DNA from 2 places in the Mogibacterium kristiansenii genome. Region 2 is predicted to be linked to the other one. Evidence: predicted binding sites of a transcription regulator. Region 2 holds the regulator's gene; the other holds the start of a gene.
The links. Region 2 encodes LexA, which represses DNA repair genes until DNA is damaged. Its sites were predicted from a motif close to AGAACANNTGTTCT; they were not measured.

Region 1 (12,544 bases), on a different contig from region 2:
TCTGGATAAATGGCAGCGAACGGAGATTGCCTTGCAAAACCACGTCGATTTGGTGCTGGAGATTCCGACGGTACACTGCCTCGGAAATGCCGCGATATATGCGGCTTCTGGAGTTCAGTTGCTGGAGGCTTTCGGTGGAGTTACCCACATTGCGTTCGGAAGCGAATCCGGTGATTTGGAAGGATTGCGGAAGGTTTCTGACTATATGCGGGAACATGAGTCCGAAATTCGCCGGAAGATTGCTTTGCGCCGAAAGTCGGGGGAGAGCTACCCCATTGCTCGGGAGAATGTACTGAGAGAATCCGACATGAAGGAAGTCTCTATGTATCAGGCATCTAACGATATTTTGGCTTTGGAATACCTGAAGAATATCCGGGCTATGAAACCGGTTGCCGTGCAGCGACAGGGAGCCGGATATCACGAGACGGATTCACCGGAAAAAGAATTCTGGAGCAGTACCGGAATCCGAAAGGCGATTTCGGAAAATCGACTGCCGGAGGATCGGGTACCCTGGTCTTCCGAGAAACTGGATTTCCATATTTCGGAAGAGAAATGGTTTCAAGGAATTAGATATGCGATTCTCATGAAAACACCGGAGGAACTGGACTCTGCTCCGGGTGGAGGAGAAGGTCTGGGAAACCGCTTGAAGGAGGCAGCTCGAAAGGCGCAGTCCTTGGATGAGCTGATTCTGAATACGAAATCCAAGCGATATACCTATACCAGAATTTCCAGGTGGCTGTATCAGATTCTTCTGGGGATTACCGTTGAACTGCAGAATCGGTCGCCGGAATACCTGCGGGTACTGGGTTTCAGCGAGAGAGGTCGGGAAATTCTTCGGGAAACCAAGAGAAACGAATGGAATCGACTGCCTTTTGTGGATAATATCAACAAATGCGGGTTGGATTCCCGGATGCTTCAGATGGATGTACTGGCTTCGGATGTGTATAATCTGATGACCGGTCAATCGGTTTGGGACGGTTCCGACAACTGCCGAAGGGTAGTTATAAAATAATTTAGAAAAGACTTGACAATATGCATGTGCAAAGCTATAATTAATTGTTGTAACGCGTAAATAAACAAAATCAGATAGAGTTATAAGGAGGTGTCGACAGTGGCAGTACCTAAGAGGAAAACATCAAAAGCAAAGACTGGAAGCAGAAAGTCTGCGAATATGAAGATGGGCGCTCCTGGACTTTCAATTTGTCCTCAGTGTCATGAGCCTAAGCTTCCGCACAGAGTTTGTCCAAACTGTGGTTACTACGACGGAAAAGACGTTGTAAACGAAAACTAATTGATGTTTGATTGTGAGTGATTCAAGCATAGCTTGAATCACTTTTTTTATGCAAAGTATACGGATTTTGCAATCCAATTGAATATGGAGTATAATAATACGATATTTAGGTTTAGCTTATTTTGAGTGATATACAGGGAGGGACGATGGCAGTCGGTTCTGGAAAGAAGAAAAAACAGACGAAAAAAACTGCAGCAAAAACAAAAGAAACTGCATCCTCTCCGCATCTAAAGGAATGGCAGGAGCAGATTCGAGAGCTTCAGGAGCAGCGGAAACGGGATTACCGCATTCTGGATAAGATTTGGGGCATCATATTTTTGGCCGTAGGAATTTTTCTGGTGATTACGACGCAGCTGAACACCACCGGCACCTTTGGAAATGCGATTCACAGTCTCGCGTTTGGACTTTTTGGGCTGATGGCGTATGCTTTGCCGTATTATTTTATTGCGCTGGCTCTCTGCCTGTTCCTTCGAAAAATGCAGCACATCAATGGAAGGACGACATTTTTCTCCTTCCTGATTTTTGTCGTGCTGTGTATTCTGAATTCCTATCGTTACTTGGATGAGACGAACATACAGCTGTCCATCTCCGCAATCGGTGATTTTTTCGACGGTGGAATTCAGCTTCGGAACGGCGGCGTTTTCGGCATGTGGCTGGGAGGATTGATTATCAAGCTGCTGGGAAAACCGGGCTTGATTATTTTTGCGGTGGCGGTGATTGCCATCTCCGTTCTCTTGGTTGCGGATACGCCGATTTCCAAGTATCTAGGCAAGAAACGAGAGCAACGGGAAGAAAAGACTATTCTTCGGGAAATGCTGACCGAGAAGAGAGAGGCTCAGGCGAAGACCATGCCGGAAGAGAGCGGCGTCCCGATTATCACCCCATCTCATTCGGTGCCGCAGGTAAAGAACCCGCTGGCATTTCCGATGGAGGAAGGGGCTCGGCAAAACTTCATGCAGAACCTAGAGGGAGCGGATTTCGGCGAGTCGATTGTAACGCCGAAAAAGGAAGATCCGACGATTTCGGAGATACCGGCAGAACTGCCGGAGGAACCGAAAACAGAATCACTGCAGTACGGACTGGACGGAGGCGATTCTTCGTATGACAATACCGGTTTTGGGCTGGACGGCGGAAATGCTTCCGGCGCAGGTCTTGGACTGGGACTCTCGGGAGGCTTTGCATCGCCGGAAAACGCGGCTACGGCGCCGAATCCTTTTATGGATGATTTTATAAGTGTGGATTCGGCAACGACGGAGTCGATGGGGCTGAATGCGGAACCGGAAAAAGTGTCGGCATTGTCGACACCCGCGGCTACGGAAAATATCAAAGAAATCCGGAAGGAGAATACTCCGACGGCACTGGAAAATACGGAGATGGCGCTTCAGGCGGAGGAGAATTTGGCCAAGAAGATTCCGGCCACATCCTATGTGTTCCCGCCTGTGGATTTGATGAAGAAGCCGAGGGCAAAGCAGATGCAGATGAATGAACATCAGCTTCAGCAGAAGGCGGCTTTGCTGGAGAATACATTGCAGAATTTTCATGTGGATGCGAGGGTGCTGAATGTCACCCAGGGATCGTCGGTAACGCGGTACGAAGTGCAGCCGGCGGTGGGTGTAAAGGTCAGCAGCATTACGAAGCTGGCAGATGATATCGCCTTGAACCTTCGGGCGAAGAGCATCCGAATCGAGGCCCCGATTCCGGGAAAAGCGGCCGTGGGAATTGAAGTGGAGAACGAGAAACCGGATATGGTTTCCATTCGGGAACTGATTGATTCCAAGGAATTTCGGAACGCTGCATCGAAGATTAGCTTTGCGGTGGGAAAGGACATTTCCGGACGCAATGTAATTGCGAACCTGAAAGAGATGCCGCATCTTCTGATTGCGGGAGCGACCGGATCGGGAAAGAGCGTATGCATCAATACGATTATCACCAGCTTGCTGTATAAGGCTTTGCCGGATGAGGTGAAGCTGATTCTGATTGATCCGAAAGTGGTGGAGCTGGGAAATTATAACGGAATACCCCATCTGCTGGTTCCGGTGGTGACAGATCCGAAGAAAGCGGCGGCTGCGCTGAACTGGGCGGTAAACGAGATGACTCAGCGGTACAAGTTCTTTGCCGAAGAAAGCGTAAAGGATTTGGATTCCTACAACGAATTGATGAGAGCCAATCAGGAGCCGGATAAGGTATTGCCGAAAATCGTCATTATTATCGACGAGCTGGCGGATCTGATGATGGTGGCACCGTCTCAGGTGGAAGAATCCATTTGCCGATTGGCACAGCTGGCCCGGGCAGCCGGAATGCACTTGATTGTGGCAACCCAGCGACCGTCGGTAGATGTGGTGACCGGTTTGATTAAGGCCAACATCCCGTCTCGGATTGCGTTCAGCGTGTCTTCTCAGGTGGACTCTAGAACCATTCTGGACGTGGGAGGCGCCGAGAAGCTTTTGGGCAAGGGCGATATGCTCTATTCCCCGGTGGGCGAGAATAAGCCCCTCCGAATTCAGGGGCCGTATATCTCTGATTCGGAGACCGCGCGAATCATTGAATTTGTGAAAAAGCAGGGGGAGAACGGTTACGATGAGTCGGTGATTCAAACCATTGAAACACCGGAAAAATCCCAGTACGGAGAGGTTTCCGATGAATTGACAGAGGATGCCATTGCGTTTATCCTGAAACAGAAAAAGGCTTCAGTGTCCATGCTGCAGCGACGGTTCCGTATCGGATATAACCGTGCGGCCAGCATCATTGATGAAATCGAAGCCCGAGGGATTATCAGCCCGGCGGACGGCAGCAAGCCGCGCCAGGTGCTCTATACAGAAGAAGAATATTACGACGCGATTGATTCGCAGAATAACGGAGCAGAGGAAACGACACATGAGTAAAAAAATTTTTATTGACACCTTGGGATGTGCGAAGAATGAGTACGATTCCCAGAATTTAGCGGCACAACTGCTGGAACGGGGATGCGGCTTGGCGGATTCGCCGGAAGAAGCGGACATCCTGATTGTAAACACCTGCGGTTTTATTGAGGCCGCAAAGGTGGAATCCATCGAACATATTTTTAGCATGGCGGCACTGAAAGGGGAGAGCAAGAAACTGGTGGTTACCGGCTGCCTTTCCGAACGCTACCACGAAGATTTGTCCAAGGAGATTCCGGAGGTGGATCTGTTCACCGGCGTAAACGATTACGACGACCTGCCGGGATTGCTGCTGGCGGAGAGCACCGGCGACAAAGTGCAGGGGGAAGTGGAAGATGTGCTTCCGTATCGGAAACGCGTTTTTCCGGAGGGAACCTACACTGCCAGCCTGAAGATTGCCGAAGGGTGCAACAACACCTGTGCGTTCTGTGCGATTCCGAAGATTCGCGGACCGTATCGCAGCAAGCGCATCGAGGACTGCGTGCGCGAAGCGGAGGATATGGCGGCGGCAGGCGTTCGGGAATTGGTTGTGATTGCTCAGGACACCTCGTATTACGGGAAAGACCTGTACGGCAAGGCGATGCTCCCGGAACTGCTGCACGAATTGTGTAAGGTGGACGGAATTCGGTGGATTCGTCTGATGTACGTGTACGATGACGGAATTACCGATGAGCTGATTGAAACCATGAAGCAGGAGGATAAAATCTGCAACTACATCGATATTCCGATTCAGCACGTGGCGGATCCGGTGCTGAAGGGCATGCGCCGAAAATCCACCGGGGATTCGATTCGGAAGACGATTGCGAAGCTGAGAAAAGAAATTCCGGATATCCATATTCGAACCACAATTCTCGTGGGATTCCCGGGAGAGACGGAAGAAGATTTCAACGAGCTCCTGGATTTTGTAGAAGAAACACGGATTCCTCGGTTGGGCGCATTTGCTTTTTCCGATGAAGAAGGAACCCTGTCCTATCGGATGGCGGGAAAGCTGGATGAAGAGACGAAAAATGAACGTGTAGAGGTGCTGATGCGCCTTCAGTCGGGAATCAGCGATTCTCTGAATGAAGAGAAAATCGGAAAGACCTACGAGGTGATGGTGGATGAGGCCGTGGATGAAGAGGCCTGCCGGTACCTGGGTCGAACTCGGTACGATGCGCCGGAAATCGATGATGCGGTGGAATTCACCGGAACGACATCCCATCAGCCGGGAGATATTGTGTTCGTTAATGTAACAGACAGTTCAGAATATGATTTGTATGGTGAGGAGGTTTCACATGAATTTACCAAATAAGTTGACCGTTCTTCGAATTATCATGGTGCCGTTTTTCATTGCAGCCTATATGGAAAAATGGTTCTTTGTGGCATTTGCGCTATTTATCGTCGCGTCGCTGACGGATATGCTGGATGGAAAAATTGCCCGAGCACGCAACCTGGTGACCAACTTCGGAAAGATTATGGATCCGTTGGCGGACAAAATCCTGGTGTATTCCGCATTGTGTCTGTTTGTGGAAAACGGGACCATTCCGGGCTGGACGCTGATTATTATTCTGGCGCGGGAATTTGTTGTTTCCGGAATGCGCACCGTGGCGGCATCCGAGGGAATCGTTATTGCTGCGGCCATGAGCGGTAAAATCAAGACCGTTTTGCAGATGGTTGCCGTAATCATCCTGATTATTGCGGTAGGTCCGGTTCCGCAGCTGAAGACCATTGGCATGCTGGTGTTCTGGGCATCCCTGGTAATGACCGTATATTCTGGAACGGAATATGTGCTGAAGAACAAGAGCGTATTTTCAATGTAGGAGCGAAGGAGAATGAACACATCGATTATCGCTGTCGGAACGGAGTTGCTGTTCGGACAGACTGTTAATACAAACGCGGCCTATTTGTCGGAGAATCTAAATCATCTGGGCTTCAATGTAATGTATCATTTTGTGGTAGGCGATAACGACGGCAGATTGGAGCATACGCTGAAGCGGGCACTGACGGATACGGATCTGGTAATTGTTACCGGTGGCCTGGGTCCCACCCAGGATGATATGACGAAGGAAACGGTTGCGAGGGTGATGGATGCGCCGCTGTACTTGAATGAGGAGTGCCTGGCGGAGGTAAAGAGATATTTTTCGATTCGAAATCGGGAAATGGCGCCCAACAATGTTCAGCAGGCGTACATACCGGAGAATGCAGTGATATTCCGAAATGAAGCCGGTACGGCTCCGGCCTTTGCTGTGAACAAAGGGGATAAATGGGTCATCTGTTATCCGGGACCGCCTCGGGAACTGAAGTGGATCTTTGAAGACAGCGGAAAGGATTTCCTGCGTAAGTTCAAGGAGAAGCAAATTTATTACCGGGTCATTCGAACCATCGGAATTGGAGAATCGGATCTGGAGACGCTCCTGATGCCACTGATTGACAATCAGACGGATCCAACCATCGCCACCTATGCGAAGGAAGGGGAATGCACCATCCGTGTAGCCTCTCAGCGAGATACAATGGAAGAGGCGCAGGCGGCGGTAGAAAATATGATTTCCCGGATGAATAATCTGATTGGATCGTATATCTACAGTTACGATGATGAGGAATTGAAATCGGTCGTAGTGCATAAGCTGCAGAGGCAGGGACTGACCATTTCTTCCGCGGAATCCTGTACTGGTGGTGCATTTGCCGCATCCATTACGGATGTTCCGGGTGCATCCAAGGTCCTGAGCCGAGGCTATATCACCTACGATGAGGAAGCGAAAATTTCCATGCTGGGTGTGGATCCGACAGTAATCGATCAATACACGGTGGTAAGCTCGGAGGTGGCCATTGAAATGGCCAAGGGTGCCCGCCTGGAAGCAGGGAGCGATATCGCCGTATCCATCACCGGATATGCCGGCCCGGAAGCGGACGAAGGTCGGGAGGCCGGAAATGCGTATATCGGCTATGCTTATGACGATACCGTCGGTGCGGTGGAACTGTTCACCAAAAGAAATGACCGGGCATGGAATCGAAACTATTTTCGACTGATGATGCTGAAAGTCGTGAACGAAATATTGGATGAAATAAAATAGTACTTTTTCTTCGGAAAAAAGTACCCAATGCCTCGTTTCTTAAACCCGGCAGAATTGACCCCATAAAGTGCAGGAGGGTATAATGGTATCATAAAAGGAAGCCCGTAAGAGGTTGACAGAAACCGGAGAAACAGGTATTATAAACGAGAACAAATGTTCGATACAGGAGGAAACATGGCAGGAAAATCGACCGCATCGGCAGCGGAGAATAAAGAGAAAGCATTGGAGCAGGCGCTGGAACAGATTCAGAAACAGTACGGAAAAGGCGCAATTATGAAGCTGGGAGAGGAAGGCCTCACCGGATCGGTAGACGTGATTTCCACCGGATCTATCAGTTTGGATTTGGCGACCGGCGTGGGCGGATATCCGCGGGGAAGAATCATTGAGATATACGGACCGGAATCTTCCGGTAAGACTACATTGACTTTACATGCCATTGCAGAAGCGCAGAAAGCGGGCGGAAAGGCTGCATTCATCGATGCGGAGCACGCGCTGGACCCGGTATATGCGAAGAATCTTGGGGTAGACGTAGATGAACTTCTGGTATCTCAGCCGGACACCGGAGAACAGGCGCTGGAAATCTGTGAGATGCTGGCACGAAGCGGAGCAATCGATTTGATTGTCATCGACTCGGTAGCGGCACTGGTTCCGAAAGCGGAGATTCAGGGTGAGATGGGTGATTCCCACGTGGGACTTCATGCCAGACTCATGTCTCAGGCACTTCGAAAAATTGCCGGAACCGTGAACAAGACCAATACCTGCGTAATCTTCATCAACCAGCTTCGTGAGAAAATCGGTGTGATGTTCGGAAATCCGGAGACCACCACCGGTGGTCGGGCGTTGAAATTCTATGCCAGCATGAGATTGGACGTGCGGAAGATTGAAACGCTGAAGCGAGGGGATGAGATGCTGGGAAACCGGACTCGCGTGAAGATTGTAAAGAACAAGGTGGCTCCGCCGTTTAAGAAATCGGAATTCGATATTATGTACGGTACCGGAATTTCTCTGGCCGGCGATGTATTGGATACGGCGGTAGAGGCCAAGATTGTGGATAAGGCCGGATCCTGGTACAGTTACAACGGAGAACGTATCGGGCAAGGCAGAGAGAATGTAAAGGATTATCTTCAGAGTCATGAAGAGATGCTGGAAGAAATCCGTAAGAAGGTGATGGATCAGTTCAAACCGGAATCCATCGATGATGACATTAAGGTGGACGAAGACGGCGTTGTAATCGAGGACTAGACGTACGGCGGTTCATGGGTGTTTGAAACACCTCAATTTGAAAATAATGGCAGAATTGTATTGACATAATGCGAAAATCGTGCTACTATTTAATGGTTAGCCGCTCGGGTAGGGTTATAAGCAATCGCACCCGTTCCCGGCGAGTCTGGATAGAGGAGGAAAAGTATTATGTATGCAATTATTAAAACTGGCGGAAAGCAGTACAGAGTTCAGAAGGACGATGTATTCAAGATCGAGAAGATCAATGCTGAAGCAGGCGACACCGTTACCTTTGATGAGGTAATCGCTGTAGGTGGTGACACCCTGACAGTAGGAACTCCATTTGTTGAGGGCACTGCTGTACATGCTGAAGTAGTTGAGCAGGGTAAGAACGACAAGGTGATTATCTACAAGTACAAGGCAAAGAAGGATTACAGAAAGAAGAATGGCCACAGACAGCCATACACACTGGTTAAGGTTACCGATATCGTATCCGGTGGTCAGAAGGCAGCTGCAGCTGAGAAACAGGACGATGTAAAGCCAAGCATGTCCATGAAGAAAGAGGAACTTCTTGCAATCGCAAACGAGAAGGGAATCGAAGTATCCAGCAAAGCTACTAAGGCAGAGATTCTGGAAGCAATTGAAGCATAAGAAATTGACTTTAATTTAGGAGGTGTCATTATGTCAAGTAAAAAAGGAGTAGGTAGTTCCAAGAACGGCCGTGACTCTGAGTCGAAAAGACTTGGACTGAAGATTGGTGCTGGTCAGTACGTAAGTGCAGGAAGCATTCTCGTAAGACAGAGAGGAACCAAGTTCCACCCGGGCAACAACGTTGGTATCGGTGGAGATGATACTCTGTTCGCTAAGATCGACGGAAATGTTAAATTCGAGAGATTTGACAAGAAGAGAAAGAAGATTAGCGTATACAGCAACGAAGCTTAGTTTTTTATGGCCCTTTCTTGGAAAGGGCCATATTTTTTTGTAAAACGGGAGATAAACATGTTCGTAGATAGAGCAGAAATTAATATCGTTTCCGGTAAGGGCGGAAACGGAGCGGTTACCTTCCGTCGGGAACCATTTGTGCCGGAAGGAGGCCCGGATGGCGGCGATGGCGGTAACGGCGGCAGTGTAATCTTTGAAGCGGATAACAACCTGCGTACCCTTATGGATTTCAAATACAAGCGTGTGTATAAGGCGGAATCCGGTCAGGATGGAATGCGCCGGAAACGTTTCGGAAAGAAAGGTCAGGATCTTATCATTCACGTTCCGGTGGGTACTTTGATTATCGACAAAGAAACCGGGCTGCTGATGAAGGATATGAAGAATCCTGGAGATCGACTGGTTGCCGCAAAGGGTGGCAAAGGCGGAAAGGGAAACGTGCATTTCAAGAACTCTGTACGTCAGGCACCAAATTTTGCAGAAGCCGGAGCGTTGGCAAAGGAACGTACCGTTATTCTGGAGCTGAAGTTGATCGCCGACGTTGGACTTTTGGGATTCCCGAATGTGGGGAAATCCACTCTTCTGTCGGTGGCTACCAGTGCAAAACCGAAAATTGCGAATTATCATTTTACCACAATTGATCCGAATCTGGGTGTGGTGAACATTCACGACAAGAGCTTTGTGATGGCGGATATCGCTGGCATCATTGAAGGTGCTCATATGGGCTTTGGCTTGGGAATTCGTTTTCTGAAGCATATAGAGCGTACTAAGATGCTGATTCATGTCATCGACGTTTCCGGAAGTGAAGGTCGGAATCCAATCGAGGATTATAAGAAAATAAATGCGGAACTGGAGCAGTACGATCCGTCACTCTTGAAGAAACCGCAGATTATCGCTGCCAATAAGATTGATTTGGTGGAGGATGAAGAAGCGCTGAACGCATTTATGGATTTAATGGAAAAGGAAGGTCGAGATGTCTTCCCGATTTCCGCAGCGACCCGCCAGGGCGTGGAAGAGCTTCTCAATGAAACATTAAATCGGATTGAGAATTACATTCCTCCGGAAGAAGATGAAATCGAACTCTTCGACTTTGAAAAGGATGAATACGATGCGGATTACAAGAAGCTGGAAGCATTCGTGGCAGAGGATGGCGCTTACGAATTAACCGGCGGTCAGTTGCTGAAGATTTTCCGTTCTACCAACTTTACCGATGTGGGATCCATGCGGTACTTGTATCGGTATATTGTGAACAAGGGCGGAATCGATATGCTGAAGGAACTGGGTCTTCAGGAAGGGGATACGGTTCGAATCGAGGATTACGAATTTGAATATTATGACGATTAGTCTCATAATGCGGCTCCCGGCCGGCATGTTGAGCTAAAACGAAAACCACAGGGTTTGTAAATTCTGTGGTTTTATTTTTTGTGGAAAAAATCTGTTTTTAAACGGTTTTTTCGGTTTTTTAATTCATTCTACGAGAAACGTAAACCTTTTGCGGGAGTTTTCAGACCTTTGCGCTTTCTTCTTTTTTCAATTATGATGGAAAAAAAGAAGGAGGATGAGATATGATTAGTTTTATTAGAAAAATATATGAAGAAAATTCCAAAATAGTATTTAAATTTCTATTGATATTGATTATAGTTATATTGACTGTTGTAGTTAGTGTCCGACAGAATGCATCGAATGAAATTGATTTGGGCGCGGCGAAAGAAACGGACAAGGTTTCCGCTGAGGAAACTTCAGAGAAGGAATACTATGTGGATATCAGTGGGGAGGTGAAGAAACCGGGGGTTTACAAGGTAAAGAAGAAAACCCGCCTGGTGTTTCTCATCGACAAGGCCGGGGGATTAACCGGAAAGGCGGATTTGGATGCAATTAATCAGGCTTCCTATGTGGAAGACGGTGCAAAGATTATCATTCCGAAGAAAGGAGAGAATAAGAATTCGGATGAGGCGGGGGCAGATGCGTCGGAAACGTCTGTCGGCAATACGAGTGGAAAAATTAATATCAATCAGGCTTCTGCAGAGGAATTGACATCGATACCGGGCGTCGGGACTGTAATTGCTCAACGAATTGTAGAGTACAGGAACGGTGCGAGGTTCAACAGTATTGAAGAAATTAAAAACGTGAAGGGAATCGGGGATGCGACTTTTGAGAAAATGAAAGGCAGTATTACGGTGTAGACAGGAGTATTTGTTATGAATGATCGCTCTGTGTTAGATAATTCATTGGATAAGAAAAAGGATTGGTTAGAGAAACTCCACAAGACATTGAAGGAATCACAACATTCCACCATTGTGTTCACGTTGCAAAACGAATCGGATTTTCCCTCCATGATGCGGGAATATGCACCGATTATAACGTACGACCGAATTATGGAATTGGAAACGGGAAATCGTGTGATGGATAGTATTCACACGTTCTTGGAAACATGCAACATACCGGACTCTCGAAACGGTACATCCTATATTTACGAATGCATTTTTTTGATTCGAAAGTATAAGGATGAAAAGTATGCGGTGACGAAGGATATTTATCCGGAAATCGCCAAGAGAAATCGAACTTCCGCAGCGGTAGTGGAATCGGCTATTCGCTGCTGTATCAAACAAACTTGGGAGGAAACCCGAGAGGGAAGTGAGAAAGGCATGCGAGCGCTGTTTCAGAAGCGTCCGTCGAATTTAGTTTTTATACGGAAATTATGCGACTATATAGAAAATGAAGAATTGCATTTTTGTAAGTAATTCACAAAATCAATACCTCAACTCATTGATAAGTACTAACTTCCGTGCTATTATGTAAATGCTTTGAAAAAATTGAAGGGGGTATTTACGATGGGTAAAAAAAGAATATTAAAAACCATGGATGGTAATACTGCGGCTGCACATGTAGCATATGCTTTCTCCGAGGTATCCGCAATATACCCCATTACACCATCGTCAGTGATGGCCGAAAACATAGATGCTTGGGCAAACCAGGGCCGGAAGAATCTGTTTGACCAAGAAGTAAAGATTGTAGAAATGCAGTCGGAAGGCGGCGCTGCCGGTGCCGTCCATGGTTCGTTAATTACCGGATCGCTAACATCTACTTATACCGCATCGCAGGGTCTGCTCCTGATGATTCCGAAC
Region 2 (12,544 bases):
TCCTGCCGTGTCAAGTGTTTTTCTGTGTTTTTTCTTCTGCTATAATGAAAACATCTCGACAGAAAGGATACTCTCATTATATTATGAAAATTCAAGAAATACAACCGGTTATTCTGGCCTCTCAATCTCCGAGAAGGCGAGATATCCTTCAGCAGCACGGGGTCTCCATCGTACTCCGGCCCACCCACACCGACGAACATCTTCTGGACGGGATTTCCCCGGAAGATGCGGTATGCCTTCTTTCCCGGGAAAAAGCCGAAGCCTGCTATCGGGAAATTTGCCCCGAGGAATTCCGCAAAGGCCTGATTATCGCAGCGGATACCATCGTGTACAAGGATGAAATCCTCGGCAAACCAAAGGATGAAGCGGATGCGTTCCGCATGCTTTCCTCTTACCGAAACACCGTTCACCAGGTGATGACCGGCGTAACGCTCATCGATGTCCAAAGCGGCGCCGTTCATTCCTTCTGCGAAACCACCCATATCCGGTGCAAGGACTATACCGACGAGGATATTTGGACTTACATCCGGGAGTGCCGGCCCTTCGATAAAGCCGGTGCCTACGGAATCCAGGAGGATTTCTCGAAGTACATCGACCGCTGCGACGGCGATTATGAGAACGTAGTAGGGCTTCCATTTTCCCGTCTGGAACGGGAAACCGATGAATTTACAGAAAAAATCCGGTAGCGCACAAGCACTGCCGGATTTTTTTTTACATCTTGATTACGTATATGGAAATCAGAATCATCACAGCAAATAATGCCACGATAACCTGAATCACATCTCCGATTAAGCGATCCTCATTCTCAAAGGACATGGATTTGATTTTCAGATTGCCGGATTTTTCCGTCCAGAGATACGGATTGCCCAGACCGGTACCGAAGAACTGCACCCCGTGAAGCACATGACGATCGAACCATCCGAACACACGGTACAGCCCCTTGGACAGCGCTTCGATTATTTTTACCAGCGGTCTCCGATAGAACCAGTCGAAATCCATGCTAATTTCATCGTGCGGCTTCATGATGCTGAGCATGAAGAAGAACGGAATGGCGCCGCCGGCGATGATTGCTACATACTCCATAATGTGCGGAATCGAGAACGGATCCACCATGGTTTTGTAGGTAAGCTGCTGATACAGAAGATCCGGTTCCATGCCAATGACGATGGACATGATGGTACCGATTACCACCGCTGTTGTCATGGAGTTTGTGGCATTCTGCACCTTTACCTGCCGATCGCATTTTCCGAAAAACACGAAATAGTTAATCTTCAGGGTAATGGACAGCAGAGTTCCCACGCCGGCAATGGTAATCATAACCGCCGGGAAACCCTCCCCATATTCGTGCAGACTTTCCATTATCAATGCCTTGCTGGCAAAACCGCTGAGGAACGGGAATCCCGCAATGGCCATGGAAGAAATCAAGAAGCAGAATGCGGTAATCGGCATTTTCTTCCGAAGGCCGCCCAGCTCTGTGATTTTGCAGGTTCCGGTGGCTTTCATAATGGATCCGGCACACATCAGCAGCACGCCTTTAAAGAATATATTGGTTACCGCATGAGCGGATGCACCGTCCACGCCGATTTCACTTCCAACGCCCAACGATGCCACCATCATACCCAGCTGACTGACGATATGGTAAGATAAGAGCCGGCGAATATCGTTCTCCAGAAGCGCCATGCAAGCCGCAAAGATAGCCATAAAAGCACCGACGTAAATCAGCATATGGGTTCCGGAGAAGAAAGTAATCAGCGCATAAATCGCCGCCTTGGTGGTATAGGATCCCAGATATACCGTACCCGGAATGGTCGCCTCCGGGTAGGCATCCGCAATCCATCCGTTAAACGGCGGAATAGCCGCATTGACACCGATGCCGATGAGAATCAGCCAGAACGCCACTCCGTGCATGTTTCCGGACAGATTGGCCAGTCCGACTCCGTTATGGAAGATCTGTACCAGAATTCCGGCCAGCAGCATATTTCCTCCGAAAGCGTGCACCAGAACGTATCGAAACGCCGCCCTGGAAGAACGCCGGCAGTGCCGGGCGTATATGATGTATGTAGATGTGAAGGCCGATATCTCCCAGAATACAATGAAGCTAATCAGATCCCCGGCGAGTACGATGCCCATATTACTCCCCGCATAGATGCAGGTGATTCCCGCTTCCCATTTGTTCTGAAGATCCACGGCATAGATGGCATTGATCACGCCGATGGACACGAAGACCATCAGGAATACCATGGACACACCGTTGGTATCGATCAGTTGGAGTGTCAGATTATCGGTGACCTTAAAGGGCAGCGTGCTGTGACTGTCCAACATCCAAAATACACAAAAGGCACACACTGATCCGGCAAGCGTAAGGTATTTCCGGCATTTTTCCGGAAGCGCCAGAATGATGATTCCAAAGAGAATCATCACTAAACCGGGATGAAGATTGTTCCAGCTCATTTTCTTCCTCCCTTTCTGTCTCGCTTGTCATTTTTCTTTTTACTCAGATTCGCTTTTCGAAGCATCTGCAGCTCCTCTTCTTTTTCCGTGGTTTCGTAATAATTGACATCTCTCCGAAGGGGCTTGTTCATCACTACTTTGGAAAGAAAAATCAGCACAATCGATCCCACAAAAGAGATTATACAATAATATAAGAACTCATTCATCTTACACTCCTACAGGGATAATCCAAAAATCGCATTGCCCGCCATGGCTGCCAAGTCGTAGAGATGCAGCCCGAAATTCGGCATTACGCCCAATATCAGAGAACAAGCCGCCGTAATCATGATCGGAATCAACATCGGCAGGTTGGCCTCTTTTTTTACCGGGAACTGACTGTTGTAAAAATCCCGCTTAAACGCCAGCAGTACCACCGGCATCAAATAGGTCAATGCCAACAGCGCGCTGACAATCAGGGTCGCTACAAAAAACGGCTGTCCCATGGAAATGGCGCCCATGATGATGTTCGCCTTACTGGTGAATCCCACAAAGAACGGGAATCCCGCTACTGCCAGTGAAGCCAGAGTGAAGCAAGTCATGGTCACCGGCATCTGTCGGCCGATTCCGATCATCTCGCTGATGTTTTTTCGGTGAGTGGTCACGAAAATCGCACCGGCACACATAAACAATGTAATTTTCATAAAAGCATGGGCAACGATATGATACAGTGCTCCGGTTGCCGCAAACGGTGACAGAATGGCAATTCCCAAGATGATGTAGGAAAGCTGTCCCACCGTAGAGAAGGCCAATCGCGCCTTGAGATTATCCTTGCGGATTGCAATCAGGGACGAAATCAGAATCGTCGCCACCGCCATCCAAGCCAAGATTTCCGAACCGTGGCAGAAGCGTGCCGCTTCCGGTCCGAACACGTACAACACCACCCGAAGTGTGCAGAACGCCCCGGCTTTCACCACGGCTACCGCGTGCAGCAGTGCGCTGACCGGTGTCGGCGCCACCATGGCCGCCGGCAGCCAGCTGTGAAGCGGCATTACACCGGCTTTCACAATGCCCGCACCAATCATCAGAATAAATACCGCCAGCATCCAAGGCATCGGGATATCGCCGGTGTTCACGAATCCGCCCGGAACAAAATCCATCCTTCCGGTAAAGGAATACAGAATGACGATTCCCGCAAAGAACAGCTGTCCGCTGATCAAGGTATACGCTAAATATTTCCGTCCGGAACGAGTTCCTTCCTCATCCCGATAGTGCACTACCAACGGATAGGTCGCTACCGTCAGCACTTCAAAGAAGATGAAGAAAGTCAGCAGGTTCGCGGAGAAACAGAGTCCCATGGTGGCCGTCAGGCACATGGCGAAAGCGGAATAGTATCCGGTCTGGTTCTTCTCCCCGTGCCCCCGCATGTATCCGATGGAATAGCAGGATGTGACAATCCACAGGGTGGAGGCTACACAGGCGAAAATCATCCCCGCGGCATCCACGGAAAATTGAAGCGGAACCCCCTTCACAATTTCCAACAGAGTGAACCCAATCTCTTTTCCCGCCAAAGCAGCCGGAATCATGGAATACACCAATGCTGCCATCGGAAAAGCCGCCGCAAAGGTAATCGCCTCCCGATAATTCGGAAGAATATGTTCTCCCAATACGTAGATTAAACAGGACGCAATCAGCGGCAGGAGGACAATGATGCCGGGTCTGTAATCCAGAGCAGTCAGAATCATAATGCCACTCCTTTCAGCGAAATCAGCAGAATATCAATTACTTTAACGTTAAATACGCCCAGCAGCAGAATCATAAGAATGCAGGTGACAACCGGAATCATGATGGTAATCGGTGCCTCCGTCACGCCCTTCCCCTCCGGATGCAGCGGCTTTCTGTTTTTATCCGCCTGAACGAATACTTTCTCAATCACCTTGAAGAAATAGACCGCATTCAGCAGTGAACTCAGCACCAGCACAAAGATGTACACATACTCATGGGTCTGTGCCGCTCCGCAAGCCAGATACCATTTGCTGAAGAAACCCACCGTCGGCGGAATGCCGATCATGGACAGTGCCCCCACCGTCAACAGTCCGGCAGTGAATGGCATCCTCTTATATATTCTTCCAAAGTCATTTAAATCAAAGGTTCCGTACTTCCAACTGATGGCGCCCGCCGCAAAGAACAGACCGCCTTTCATAAAAGCATGTCCCAGCATGTGCAGAAAAGCGCCGGCCAGGGCCAACGGGCTTCCGATGGCAAAACCCAGACTGATGTATCCGATCTGAGCCACGCTGGAATACGCCAAAACTTTACGGATATCCTTCTGTGCCATGGCACGAACAGATCCGTAAATCATTCCGCACACGGAAATCACACCGATAATGAGAAGGACGTACCGGAAATATTTAAAGTCCTTCCCGTAGATGCAGTACAGATACCGAAACATGGCGTATGCCGGAATCTTTCCCATGGCTCCCGCAATCAGTGGACGCGCACCGGTATGAGCGTGAGTGTACGCCGACGGCTGCCATCCATGAAACGGAAACAGCGCCATCTTGATGCCGAAAGCTGAAATCAGGAACATCATGGCCATCAACATCGCCGAATCGTTGTTTCCCTGCTTCAAGCAGGCGGCCATATCCGACATGTTCAGGGTACCCGTCACGGAATACAGAATTCCCACCCCCAGCAGGTAGAAGGTCGCCGCAACGGTTCCCACCAGTAAGTACCGGAATGCGGACACAATACCTCGGCTTCCGCCCATGGCAATCAGGCAGTAAGCTGTCAGGGAAGTGATTTCCAGAAACACGTACAGGTTGAACACGTCTCCGGTCATGGTCATGCCCACCATCCCCAGCACCAAAAGTGCATGCATGGTATACGCACCCCCCACCTGAAGCGCATCGCCATTTTTGTCAAAATTGAAGGCAAACATGCAGGAAAGGACCCCCAGCATGCACACCATAATAACGATGACGGCGTTGATGGTGTCCACGGAGAACTCGATTCCGTATGGAATCTTGTATCCGCCGAATATGTAATGGATCGGTCCGTTCTGAATCACCCGCACCAGTTGAACAACGGACAGAACCAGGGATCCGACCAGAGCACCGAACACCACGTCCCGCCCCAAATGTTTATGAATCTTCGACAGCGCTAATGACAGCAACGCCGAACACAATGGTAATAATACAATATATGCAGGCAGATTCTTCATCGGAACTGTTTCTCTCCTTCTATAATATCTTTCTCTTCAATGCTTCCATACTTTTCCTTAATCCGAGTCAGCAAAGCTAATCCTACACCGGTGGTTCCCAGGCTGACAACGATGGCTGTGAGCATCAGACCGTGGGGCAGCGGATTAATGTACTCTGCCGCATGAACGATGTGTTTCATCGCCACCGGAATGGTTCCGGAATTCTTCTGAGCAAAGCAAAGGAAGAAAAAGATTACCGCCACCTGCATGATATTCATGCAGATTAGCTTTTTCATGTAGTTACGGCTGACGATGATTCCGTATAATCCCAGTGTCAGCAACAGCAGCGTGAGAAAATAAATTCCCTTCCCTGCCAGAATTGTCTCAATCTGTGTCATCATCAAAATGCACCCTTTCCATAATCCCGTTGAGAATGGTAATAATCGTCGCCATTACGCAGATAGCCACGCCCACTTCCACCAAAAGCATTCCGGTGGAGTGTTTCTCCAGTGCATGCATCGGAATCGGCAATTTCTCATATTCCAGAAAAACACCGCCGCCCGCCATGCACAGGATTCCGGTCAGCACGTAGATGAAGGTTCCGATTCCGCCCAGTGCGGTGGATTTATCCTTCGGCAGCCGGATGAGGCTGTCCCGTTCCGGAATGACCATCACATCCAGAATGTATGTCATTCCCAGAAGGGCCCCCGCCTGGAAACCGCCGCCCAGACTGATTTCACCATGGAACAGCACGTAGATAGCGTACAGCATAATCATCGGCTCAATCAACGGAATCACTACTTCCTTATTGATGGTGCGGTACACCGGCTTTCCATCCCGGGATTCCTTCTTCCGAACCTTTCGGAACCGAATTCGATTCTTTCGCTCCGGATGGCTGGCCAGAATAAGAACCACCGCCACCCCGGCAATGAACATTACCGTCGTTTCATACATCGTATCAAACGCTCTGTAGTCCACGATGACCGCCGTTACCATGTTCGCCGCATTGGTCTCCGTCGTCGCGTGTTCAATGTAATAATCCGTCGTATGGGTATTCGGCTTGGAGGACGGATCGCCGATTTCCGGCAGGAAATCCAATGTCACAAAAGATGCACCCAGGCAAATCACAATTAATATCAATGGTAGCACTTTCCGCATCACTTGCACCGCCGATCTATATTTCTGAGGGTCATAATGAAATAAATGGTGGAGATGACACCGATTACCGCTTCTGTAAAGGCCACATCCGGCGCCCCCATCACAATGTACAAAAACATGGTGATAAAACTGAATGCGCAGTAGGTCACCACTACCACCATCAAGTCCTTATTAAAAATCACGACCAGCGTGATGGCAATCAATGCCAGCAAAAGCACCGCTTCAAGCATCAGCATCGACATCTCGGTCATCTCCCTTCTCTTTCTTAATTCTCTTTCCGTTATATCCCTGATAATCCCGGGCATGCACCGCCTCCAGAATAATCAGGTTGGTTCCCAGCGGATTGGTGATGAGATAGATTACATATACCAGGAAAACCTTCAGGGACAACAGCGTCAATCCCGTTTTCACCATGATTCCAACGGTCAGAAGGAGTGCCCCCAGGGTATCTCCGATTCCGGCCGCGTGAAGCCGCGAGAAGAAATCCGGGAACCGAACCACACCGATTGCCGCCGTCCAAAGGAATATCGCACCGACCAGAATCAGCGCGGCCGAAATAATTGTCCGTATATCCATTATCTTCTTCCTCCGATAAACTTCGCCAGAATCACCGTCGTCACAAATCCCAGAATGGAATAGCTCAGCGCGATGTCGATGTACATATCGATTCGCCCATCAATTAAGCCCCGCACCAGAATCAGAAATACGATATTCGTGTTCATCACGAACATGGCATTTAACTTGTCATAGACTCCGTTCTTCCGAATCATAAAGAACAGCATCAGAAGCACCACCCCTGTAATTGCCAGCAGAATCGCCGTATAAAAAATCGTCATATGCGCTTCAATCCTTTCTTTGCGGTAACAGTAGTTTCGATCAGGCGAGCCGTCTTCCGGTTCTCCTCTGCTTCCTCCACATCCAATACGCGAAAATCAATCGTCTCACCGAACAGCCGTGCCACCTTTCCCTGCATGGTTCCATCCAGAAGACCTGCCTTCGCTCCTTCCGTCAATGCGTGCACGGAATACGTTCCATCCTCCTGAATGTCCACGGTAACGGTTCCCGGTGTCAGGGTAATGGAATTGGCCAGCAGTGCCCTTGCTGCCGGATTGTCATAATTCGCCTGAAACCACACAATCTGCGGATGCAGCGATTTCTTTCCCCGATACACATTCCAGGTAACACTAAAGGAACTCTTGACGATTTCCTTCAAGAGCCAAAGAAAATAAATAAGCAATCGGATGGGATTGATGTGAATGAGAAAATAATATCGATCCGAATGAACGCCTTTCATATAGAAAGATCTAAAACATAAAAGAGAAATGATGCCTGCGGTCATCACGCCGTAGATAATAAACTTCAATTCAAAGATGCCGGACAAAATGAGCCAGCCGGCTAAAAGGATTACAAACAACTCAACCCAATTACAGAGCGAGGGGTTCTGCCGTTTTTCTTTTTCAACATTGTTCTTCATAGCTTCTCCTAAAATATACCTTTTACAATTATACATAATCTTTTGTGTTTTTACCAGTACAATTCTTGTAAATTTACGGTAACATTACACTTCGTAGTATTGACACATTATAAACATGCGTTTACAAATTCTTTTAAAGCGTGCTATAATGAAACATAAAATAGAGCTTTTTAAGGGGTATCATGAATATTATGAAGAAAATTAAAGAAGGACCAACCGTCACCATGTTCGTACCGTATGACTGCAACAACAGCTGTCCATTCTGTGTGAACAAGGAAGAATATCGAAATTCCTCCAGCTTTGATTTGGATCGCTGCTATCGTTCCTTGGATTTGCTGGACCGGATTTTCCCGCACAACGACGTTGTTTTTACCGGCGGAGAACCTCTGGCAGAGCTGGAAGCGTTGGAAGATATCATCGCCCATGTCGGTGAGACCCATAACCTTTACATCAACACCACCCTGCCGACCAGCGAGAATCAGGATATCCACCGCATTGCGGAAGTCCTGAACCGCCATCAGGATATGATTTCCTGCGTGAACGTATCCCGCCACCTGAAGCATTACGTTAAGGAATGCTCTGACGAGATTTTCGATCTTCTGAAGGTTCGTCACCGCATCAACTGCGTTATTTTTGAAGATGCGAAGGAACCGTCTACGAAGGAGAAACTGATTAAATTCCTGGACCGCTTTAACGGTCACGAAGTTCAGATTCGGGCCAACTACTCCAATCTGACGCTGGAGAACGTTTTTGAGACGGAGGGAGATGACCTGTTCGATCTTCTCTGCGATATTGCGGAATATCAGTATCCGTTGGAGAAAGAACTCTTCCGAACCGGCTTTGTCTTCCATTACAAGGACAGCCTGGTAACCTATCACAAGACCCTGCCGTTCAGCAAGATTGACGGTAAAGTGGGCGACATCATCATCCGCCAGAGCGGACTGATTTATGACGACTGGAACAACTACGGCAGCCCGATGGATATTAACGAACTGACACTGATTTAATGCCAGGAGGTACTGATGAAAAAGTGTGAGGAAAGACAGGAAAAAATCCTGCAGTACATGAAGGATACCATACGGGAGCGCTGTTTTCCTCCAACTGTTCGGGAAATCTGTGCCGCATTGGATATCAAATCCACCTCTACGGTTTTTAAAGATCTGAAAGTACTGGAGGAAAAAGGCTTGATTCGAAAGGATCCCAGCAAACCTCGGGCTTTGGTTGTGGTGGATCGGAATCCGCCGGAACCGCATAACGACATCCCGACATCCATTGACGACACCAATACGACCCTGATTCCGATTATCGGGCGGGTTGCTGCCGGCACTCCGATTCTGTCGGAGCAGAATATCGATGAATACGTTCCCTTCCCTGCACGATTCCTGGGAAAAGGCAACAATTTCATCCTTTCCGTTCACGGCAACAGCATGATTAACAGCGGAATCAATGACGGGGATTATATCATCGTCAAGGAAGAACACGAAGCTCGAAACGGGGATATCGTGGTGGCTATGATTGAAGGGGAATTCGAGGCAGAAGCCACGGTAAAAAGATTCTATCGAGAAGACGGGCACATCCGGCTCCAGCCGGAGAACGACGAGATGGAACCCATCATTGTGCCGGACTGCACCATCATCGGAAAGGTGGAAGGCGTATTCCGTTACCTGAGCTAAACCGGAATGCACGCATTACCGGAAATTGCAGAAATATTAAAAATGGACTTTTGAAACATCAAAAGTCCATTTTTTTATTCTTTTTTAACCATTCTTTATTCGTAATCGTTGGTCAATTTGAACCGATCCAGAACGTAGAACGTCAGTCCCAGAGCCATTCCAACCAGAGCGGCCAGGCTCATGCCCTGCAGCGTGGCGGAACCGATTTTGATATACGCGCCGGAAAGTCCGGTGACGAAAATGACCGAGGTCATAGCAAGATTCCGGGCTTTGGAATAATCCACTTTGGCATCCACCATCAACCGAATGCCGGACGCACCGATCATTCCGTACAGCAGGAAGCTGACGCCGCCCATTACCGGTGCCGGAATGGTTTCAATCAAACCGGAAGCCTTTCCGATAAACGAAAGGAAAATGGAGAATACCGCCGCACCGCCGATGACCCATACGCTGTATACCTTTGTAATGGCCATGACGCCGATGTTCTCACCGTAAGTGGTGGTCGGCACAGAACCGCAGAAACCGGAAAGCGTGGTGGATAAACCGTCCGCAAAGAGAGAACGGTGCAGTCCCGGATCCTTCAAAAGGTCTTTGTCGATGATTTCCGAGGTTACCACCTGATGGCCGATGTGTTCCGAAATCACCACCAGCGATGCGGGGATGATAACCAGAATCGCCTGCAGACTGAATTTCGGTGCGGTGAAATTCGGCATAGCTATCCAGGACTGGGTTTGAAGCGGAGTGAAATCCACAATACCCAAAAGCAGCGCCACGATATAGCCGATGATGATGGCAATCAAAATAGCGATTGCCGATGCGAATCCTCGATACAGCACCTGGCCAATAACGGCAAAAGCCAGCGTCACCAGGAATACGATGACCAGATGAGGATCGATGCGATCGTATCCTTCGGATTTGACAATTCCGCCGTTGGACGCCGCATTGCTCGCCAGTTCCAGTCCGATCAGCGCCACTACCGGTCCCATCGCCGCCGGCGGCAGGATGACATCAATCCAATCCACACCCACATACTTGATGAGAATGGCTACTGCCATGAAAATAATGCCGGTGACGATGAATCCGCCCAATGCGTATTCGTATCCCATCTTATTGATAACAATCAGTGCCGGGGAGATGAAGGCAAAACTGGATCCCAGATATGCCGGCGCCTTCCCCTTAGTAATCAGAATAAACAGCAAAGTACCGATGCCGTTCATGAGAAGCGCAATGGCCGGACTGATTCCCAGGATATACGGAACCAGAACCGATGCACTGAACATGGCAAAGGTGTGCTGAATACTTAACGGAATTCCCATCCGAAGCGGGACCTTCTCATTCACTTGAATAATTCTTCTGTCGCTCATCGTTTCTCCAATCAAACAATCTATAACAATATATTTCCGCTACTTATTATACATGTACCGGAACGAATTTCCTACAATAAAATCCGGTCATCCAATATATAATTGCATTGGGTAATTGTGATGATATTTTCACCTTGAGACGGTCCTGAAACCATTGAAGAATAAGGAAAAACACGGTATAATATGGATATATTTTTGTGTGCAGATGCTGCGAACTCCGCGGTAGAGTAGAGGTAGATTATGAAAGAAAAGAAAGAAAAGGAATCCGCCAAATCCGTCATCATCAATTCGGTGGATCGAAGCATTGACATCTTAGAATATCTCTTTCGTCAGGGAAACGATACATCCATTTCCCAGATCAGCAAAGATTTAGACATATATAAAAGTACCGTATTTCGCACTCTGGCCACGCTGGAGAATCGTGGATACGTCGTTCAGAACAAGAATTCCGATCAGTATTCCATCGGACCGAAGCTGTATGCCTACAGCACCCTTCCCCACAACGATATCATCACCGAGAGCGTGCGGCCGCTGCTGCAGGAAATCAGCGATGCCTATGGAGAATGCGTTACATACGGAATTCTGGAACAGGAATGGGACGGAATGTACGCGAACGTTCCCCTTATCACCATTGAATCCACCCACAATCTAGGACTTTCACGGAAAATCTCCAATCAAACAGAGTGCTATTGTGCGTCTCTCGGGAAGTGCCTTCTGGCATTCTCCGAAAATGTGAACCTGGATGTATATAAGAATGCGGAATTCACCCCGTTTACGGAACATACCATCACCAACTACGAGGATTTGATGAAAGAATTGGAGCTGGTTCGGTACCAGGGATATGCGGTGGATGCGGAAGAACGAGAAATCGGACTGTACTGCCTGGGGGTTCCGGTGCTGAACGGTCACGGAAATGCCGTTGCGGCCATCAGTATTTCCGGTCCGAAATCCAGAGTCAAGGGAGAGCATTTCGAAGAAAAAATTACTTTGATGAAGGAAGTCAGTGCCCGGATTACCCGGGAGGTTTATCTGTAATTCAGCGACGCTGCGGGAAGCCGCGGCGCCGTTTTCTTTTGTACAAAAAGCACGATAATAGGGTAGGAATCTCAAGGACTCCTACCCTATTACCGTTAAAACACTATTTCAAAACACTCCAGTGAAGCATTCCGTTAAGCATTCTTTCCGGCAGCCAGCATTTTCTTGTTGCCTTCGTTGAACTTGCCCTTTCCATGGGATTCAAAGTACT

Region 1: a site for LexA is predicted at 7,406-7,419, ahead of recA (recombinase RecA). Genes of this name have one in related genera too.

What each region holds. Positions count from the first base shown of each region.
Region 1 is NZ_JAQXUZ010000024.1:18,247-30,790, reverse strand. Features, by position in the region: gene PUE40_RS07450 (tRNA(Met) cytidine acetate ligase) at 1-1,012, shown strand, start outside; gene rpmF (50S ribosomal protein L32) at 1,112-1,291, shown strand; gene PUE40_RS07440 (FtsK/SpoIIIE family DNA translocase) at 1,438-4,173, shown strand; gene rimO (30S ribosomal protein S12 methylthiotransferase RimO) at 4,166-5,500, shown strand; gene pgsA (CDP-diacylglycerol--glycerol-3-phosphate 3-phosphatidyltransferase) at 5,484-6,008, shown strand; gene PUE40_RS07425 (competence/damage-inducible protein A) at 6,021-7,259, shown strand; gene recA (recombinase RecA) at 7,434-8,501, shown strand; partial or broken gene rplU (50S ribosomal protein L21) at 8,670-8,969, shown strand; gene rpmA (50S ribosomal protein L27) at 9,162-9,422, shown strand; gene obgE (GTPase ObgE) at 9,480-10,763, shown strand; gene PUE40_RS07400 (helix-hairpin-helix domain-containing protein) at 10,985-11,602, shown strand; gene PUE40_RS07395 (sporulation initiation factor Spo0A C-terminal domain-containing protein) at 11,618-12,160, shown strand; gene nifJ (pyruvate:ferredoxin (flavodoxin) oxidoreductase) at 12,251-12,544, shown strand, end outside.
Region 2 is NZ_JAQXUZ010000004.1:131,032-143,575, reverse strand. Features, by position in the region: gene PUE40_RS02000 (Maf family protein) at 84-686, shown strand; gene PUE40_RS01995 (proton-conducting transporter transmembrane domain-containing protein) at 712-2,451, opposite strand; gene PUE40_RS01990 (hypothetical protein) at 2,448-2,657, opposite strand; gene PUE40_RS01985 (monovalent cation/H+ antiporter subunit D family protein) at 2,667-4,172, opposite strand; gene PUE40_RS01980 (complex I subunit 5 family protein) at 4,169-5,650, opposite strand; gene PUE40_RS01975 (sodium:proton antiporter) at 5,647-6,030, opposite strand; gene mbhE (hydrogen gas-evolving membrane-bound hydrogenase subunit E) at 6,014-6,769, opposite strand; gene PUE40_RS01965 (Na(+)/H(+) antiporter subunit B) at 6,787-7,038, opposite strand; gene mnhG (monovalent cation/H(+) antiporter subunit G) at 7,010-7,363, opposite strand; gene PUE40_RS01955 (MrpF/PhaF family protein) at 7,363-7,623, opposite strand; gene PUE40_RS01950 (Na+/H+ antiporter subunit E) at 7,620-8,261, opposite strand; gene PUE40_RS01945 (radical SAM protein) at 8,453-9,268, shown strand; gene lexA (transcriptional repressor LexA) at 9,284-9,934, shown strand; gene uraA (uracil permease) at 10,030-11,298, opposite strand; gene PUE40_RS01930 (IclR family transcriptional regulator) at 11,539-12,333, shown strand; gene PUE40_RS01925 (2-oxoacid:acceptor oxidoreductase family protein) at 12,468-12,544, opposite strand, start outside.